2 regions of the Halobacillus sp. A1-3 genome follow, and region 1 is predicted to be linked to the other one. Evidence: predicted binding sites of a transcription regulator. Region 1 holds the regulator's gene; the other holds the start of a gene.
The links. The regulator LexA, encoded in region 1, represses DNA repair genes until DNA is damaged. The targets are predictions, from matches to a motif close to CGAACATATGTTCG.
Positions count from the first base shown of each region.

Region 2: ACRYKC_RS19095 (DNA polymerase IV) is a predicted target of LexA. The motif match lies at 1,629-1,642, and genes of this name have one in related genera.

Region 1 covers NZ_JBPCEO010000004.1:177,838-181,071, forward strand. The annotation lists gene glnA (type I glutamate--ammonia ligase) at 1-588, shown strand, start outside; gene ACRYKC_RS08710 (hypothetical protein) at 730-951, shown strand; gene ACRYKC_RS08715 (cold-shock protein) at 1,213-1,410, shown strand; gene lexA (transcriptional repressor LexA) at 1,516-2,139, opposite strand; gene ACRYKC_RS08725 (YneB family resolvase-like protein) at 2,464-3,147, shown strand; gene ACRYKC_RS08730 (DUF896 domain-containing protein) at 3,209-3,234, shown strand, end outside.
Region 2 covers NZ_JBPCEO010000013.1:33,472-36,705, forward strand. The annotation lists gene ACRYKC_RS19090 (alpha/beta fold hydrolase) at 93-860, opposite strand; gene ACRYKC_RS19095 (DNA polymerase IV) at 1,662-2,918, shown strand; gene ACRYKC_RS19100 (hypothetical protein) at 3,040-3,210, shown strand.

The sequences.
Region 1 (3,234 bases):
TTATTCAATGAAGGCGGAAATGCTTTCTTCGATGAAAGTGGCAAGGAACAGCTTTCAGATGTAGCGTATCAGTTCACAGCTGGAATTATTAAACATGCGACGAACTTCACAGCAGTAACGAACCCTACAGTGAACTCATTTAAGCGTCTCGTTCCCGGGTATGAAGCCCCTTGTTATGTTGCTTGGTCCGGCCAAAACCGTAGTCCACTTGTACGTGTACCGACTTCTCGTGGTCTGAGCACGCGTATTGAGGTGCGAAGTGTTGACCCGGCAGCGAACCCATATATGGCGATGGCTGTGCTATTAGCTGCAGGACTTGATGGTGTGGAAAATAAACTCGATGCCCCTGCTCCTGTTGACCGCAACATCTATGTGATGGATAAAAAAGAGCGTGAAGCTCACGGTGTTAAAGACCTTCCAGCAACACTTTACGATGCCCTTGTAGAATTGCAGAAGGATCCGATTATGGTTGAAGCCCTCGGTGAGCACCTATTCGAGCATTTTATTGAAGCGAAAGAAATTGAATGGGATATGTTCCGTACGCAAGTCCATCCTTGGGAACGCGAACAATACTTACAAACGTATTAATGGATAGGAAAACCCTCGATTTTAAGGATCGAGGGTTTTTCATTTGCGAAAATTACTACATATTTCTAGTGTACAAAAAGACATCCACTCCATATAATAAATATAAGAACAAGTGTTCGTTTTATGGGAGGGGTGATACCAATGGGTAATTTAATGGTCCGTTCGAAAGAAGAAAATGAAAAAATTGATATTATTTATCTATCCAGCCAGGGGAAGCTTACTCAATGGATGATCCGAGTCATTGCTATTCGTGAGATTTACATTCTTGCCTATTGCTTCAATCGGAAGGAGGTGCGAGCGTTCCACACAGAAAATATTCTCTCTGCTTTTCCGATAACCAATACCAGAGGCGTAGGAGCATGACTTATTCGTTCACTTTATTCAAGTATTAGGGTGAGCCAAGTCTTTAACTTATCACTTAAACGCAAATAAATAAATTATTTTTGCCTGATTGCTTTCCAACTATTGACTCTTCTGGTGTATGTGATATAGTTAGAGTTAATTATTCTTGTTCGTTTACGAATGAAAGCAAAAGTAACTTTTAAGTCACTTTCGTCTTGAATGAATATGCAGAGCAATAATAGTAATACAATGTGGAAAAAGTTCCACGCAGGAGGTAACAACATGTTACAAGGTAATGTTAAATGGTTTAATGCAGAAAAAGGATTTGGATTTATCGAAGTAGAAGGTCAAGACGATGTATTCGTACACTTCTCTGCTATTCAAGGCGAAGGATTTAAAACTTTAGAAGAAAACGAAACTGTTACTTTTGAAATCGTTGAAGGTAACCGTGGACCACAAGCAGCTAACGTTCAAAAATAAGACGTTAAGTGTAAAAAAGAGACTCTCTTAGGAGAGTCTCTTTTTTTGTTTGGTATAATAAAGCCCATATTAATAAAACGAGACGAGCAGCGGCTCGTCTCATTTTTAATGTACAGTACGGTATAAACCAACCACTTTGCCAAGAATAGAAACATCATTAAGAATAATCGGATCCATGGTGGCATTTTCAGGCTGTAGACGAATGTGATTTTTTTCTTTAAAGAACCGCTTTACAGTAGCTTCTTCATCCTCTGTCATAGCAACGACAATATCACCATTCTGGGCTGTCTGCTGCTGTCTCACAACCACCATATCACCATCAAGAATACCGGCCTCAATCATACTTTCTCCTTGAACGATCAAGACAAAAGTATTGTCATCGGATCCAGCCAGCGTATCCGGCAGAGGAACATACTCCTCTATGTTTTCAACAGCCGTAATCGGCGTACCTGCCGTAACCTTACCAATAACCGGAGCATAGGCAGCCTCACTACGAGGAATACTATGATCTTCTTCCAATTCTATCACTTCAATCGCGCGAGGCTTCGTAGGGTCCCTGCGGATGTATCCTTTTTTCTCTAGTCTTGATAGATGTCCATGGACTGTAGAGCTGGATGCTAGACCCACAGACTGACCAATTTCCCGAACAGAGGGAGGATAACCTTTCAATAGTACTTGTTCTTTAATAAAATCTAGTATTTCTTGCTGCCGCTTCGAAAGTTTGCTCATAGATTGCCACCTCGTACATAGGATTATAGTAACCACATTGTACCATGCCTATATTTAAAATACAAACAAGCGTTCGAAAAAACGGTTGACAAGAACCTGTGTTCGTATATAATTAAAATTAACCAAACGCGAACATAAGTTCTTAAGAACGTAGGTTCTCAAAAAATGGAGGGTTTTAAATGTTTAACAAACTATCAAAGCTTGATCTCACGTATCTAGTATTATTCGTAGCGAGTTTAGCGTTTTTATACTTTTCTATGGTCACGACAGGATAGTTTGTAATATCCTTGTTAAAGTAACTTTAGAAGAGGGAGACCAGACATTATGAGAGTCGTTCTATATTGTCGAGTAAGTACAGAAAAGGAAGCTCAGGTATCTTCTTTGAAGAGACAAAGAGCTGAATTGATGCGTATGGCCGAGCATCATGAAATGGAAATTGTAGATTGTATAGAGGAACAGGCAAGCGGCTATGAGATCGAACGGGAAGGTATTTTCCGCTTGCTTGAATACTTTTCCAATCGTAGCGCTGATGCCCTTCTCATTCAGGACGAAACAAGGCTTGGAAGAGGGAATACGAAGATTGCTTTATTCCATCAATTAAATAAACTTAACGTTCGGATTTATTCGTTGTCTCATGAAGGTGAATTGGAAATTTCAGAGTCAGATTCGATGGTTCTCCAAATTGTAGGTATTGTTGAAGAATATCAAAGGAAAATACATAATATGAAAATCCGAAGAGGAATGAAGAAAGCTGTGGAAGATGGATACAACCCAGCTGAGAATCTCTCAAATAAAGACATGGCCTCGGGGAGAGAGAGGATTGAATTTCCTATTGAGGAAGTCATTCGCTTACGCCGTAACAAGTTGACTTTCAAAGACATTGCGTCAACTCTAAGAGGAGTGGGCTACGATGTATCGAAAGCCACCGTTCACCGCAGGTATCAGGAATACGTATCACTTGAAAAACAAAGTCAATCAAGTTACGATAATGTAGACAAGGGTGAATAGCCTCTTGTCTTTTTCTTGTCTTAACGACATTAACCCACATTAAGAAAGCGGGGTATTAACTATGCTATCGAAAGATAAAATCAATCG
Region 2 (3,234 bases), on a different contig from region 1:
GATCCCTTTTCGGAATCACTCCATTAGTTTTGATCATTTCCACGTCTTTAATCTGGTAACTTTCCGAACCTTTTCCGTTTTTTGTAACGGAACTAAATATCTTTTAAGAAATTCAGCAAAGCGTGATTAAAGGAGAGGTGTTTTCTTATGGGTAGCTGGTGCAGAGCTTTGCTTATTAGTACGCTTTCCATTTGGGGAAGATATTGTTCATATAGTTTTTCATAAGAACGTATATGACTAAACTGACCGTATAATAATAGCACGGGACAATGGATCGTGTTTAAGTAATCTGTACACTTATATTCCATGCTGCTCTCATAAAACTGATAGGCCGTTTGCGGATCAGCTTTTATACAATCCTGGTACACCAATTTTTGGTCCTCTAAGGTAATCTTATGGGTCTTCGCTAAAAGCTTGCTTAGCAGCTGGCTCTTACCGTTCTGGACGAGGTTCATACCTAAGTGAAATTGCGAACGTAACAAGACGGTGCTTACCTCTGAAAATCCTCCAGCGAGGACGAGGGCTTTGACTCTAGAGGGGTATCTAATTGCGAAATCTTGAGCAATTGACCCGCCTGCCGAATAACCAACAATGATGGCTTTACTGACTTCTATATTGTCTAGAAAAAGAGCTAAATCTTTGGAATGGGTTTGAATGGTCGAATAATCATCTATGTTTCCGCTATCTCCATGACCCCTGAGGTCATACGTGATGATTTGATAATGTTTGGATAGTGCTTCGTGTTGATATTTAAAGACGTGATGCCCCATATGAGGGGGATGTATAAAGACAACCGGGGCTCCCGAGCCGCTTATGGTGTAATAGAGCGGCATCGATGGTTTGATTTCCGTGAATGGCATGATCCATTTCCTCCTGTAAAAAATCTGTATGTCATCAGCTTGGTTATTTTGGATATATTATGCGTTGTCTCTTGATAAATCATTCCATGGTTGAATTCCTCCTCTTTCTTTAATGAAGAATAATATTGGGAAAATACGAAAACAATGATATAATATGTCGGAGGAACGTTTCTAGAGAGGTGAAAGAGAAAGCAGTGAAAGTAAGTGTAGATGGATATTTGAAAGTCATAGAAAAAACGGATCATTATGAGTGTGAGTGTTGTGGCAAGAAAATGAGTCCTCGGCGAATAACATTTATCAACCAAATAAATATAGACGTACTATTGGAGTGTAGAGACTGCGGAACAGCTCTGCCACTACTTTTGAATAAATCATACATTACACCTTAACGGGTGTTTTTATTTTGGTTATTTTTATATCTACCCCACCTTATTCCGAATTAACCAACGGAATCGGTACTCATTCTTATCGCAGGAAATGCATTTTTTTAAGAAACTCAGAGGCCCCGTTCACTACTATTTCATGTCGATTTTTTTCAGAAAAATTTGAAATGGCCATTAACTTTAATGCTTAAGTGTGTTAAAGTAGAGTAAGCCTTTTGTAGGAACCCTTTATTCTCTCTATTGAGGAATAAACCTTGATGATCTCACTCATATTGCAGAGTGAGATCTTTTTTTTTGGTTCAAATAACCTAGGAAGATATAGGGTTCAAAGTGAGGTTTCTAAAAATTTCATGTATACATCATTCGAGAAACTGGGTATAATAACAGAACAAACGTTCGTATTGTTGAGGTGTTGAAAGTGGATTACGCAGGATATCCGCGAAACGATGTATTATGCATTGATATGCGTAGCTTTTACGCAAGTGTTGAATGTATGAAAAGAGGGCTGGATCCTAAGACCGCGCTTTTAGCAGTAGTCGGAGATACAAGACGAAAAGGGAGTATTGTTCTGGCAGCTTCTCCGATGCTGAAAAAGAAACATGGAATCAGCAACGTCAGTCGTTTTTTTGAATTACCGGACGATCCGAATCTGGTTATCGCACCTGCTCATATGGGAGACTATTTAGAAGTATCTGTAGAAATCACTAAAATGATAAAAAACTATGTGCCACAGGAAGCGATTCACGTTTATTCTGTTGATGAACTATGGGTGACGATTAATGGGCTCGGGAGGCTATATGGATCACCTTATGATATAGCCAAAATGATCCAATCAGAAATTAGAGAACAGTTTGGGATAGAATGTGTCATTGGAATCGGTGATAATAAATTTCTCGCAAAGGTAGTCATGGACATCCATGCAAAAAAAGCAGAAGACGGAATTGCAGAATGCCGTTACGAAGATGTCGCAGAGAAGCTATGGCCTTGCGATATTCATGATATTTGGGGAATTGGGTCAAGGATGACGAGGAACTTAAACAGGATGGGGATTCTTACTCTTGGTCACCTGGCTAATCATCCGTTGAAATACTTAAAGAAGAACTATGGAATTATGGGTGAACAGCTTTACTGGCATGCATGGGGAATTGATTTAAGCCCGGTTTATGGAAACTTCGTAAAGACGGAGCAAAAGTCTTATGGACACGGCATTACTTTGTTGCGGGATTATGATACAGAGGAAATCTATGCCTGTCTGCTGGATCTGTGTGAAGAGGCATGCAGAAGGGCAAGGATAGACGGCAAAGAAGGGCGTACGGTTCACCTTGGCATCGGGTATTCGAGCGAAACGGGAGGTGGATTCAGCAGGTCTATGTCTGTTCAGGTTCCGACCAATATTACGATGGATATGTATGCGGTGTGTCTGAAACTGTTTCACCGGTTTTATGACGGTGGAAGCAAAATCAGGAGAGCTTCGGTGGCTTTGACGAATCTTGGTGATGAATTCGACGTGCAGCTCAGTCTGTTTGATAACCAGCCAAAGAAAAAAGATCTGGCAGAAGCCATGGATATGATTCGTGAGAAGTATGGTTCGACGGCTGTGTTAAGGGCGAGCAGCTACACAAGTGGCGGTATTACGATTGAGCGAAGCAAAAAAATCGGCGGGCATTATGCTTAAAGTACATTCGACACAAAATTACATTATTATAATGAAGAAACTCGGATACGGAATAGAAAAAAGTAGTTAGAAAAACCACTCCATGTCCTTGCTCATACGATAGAGCAGAGGAGTGGTAAAGATGTTTGTGTTCATTTATTTTCTTATCGGCCTCGCTTTATGTGCACTGACAAAAAAGCCTGAGCCCGTAACGAAAGAAGAAAGATTGATCTATATGTATCAGTTGCTGCTGTTTTTGACATTTTGGCCAGTCATTTTTCTATACAGAGGATTCAGAAGGAAAAAAGTGTAGACTTAAGGAAGAACTTCTCAAGCA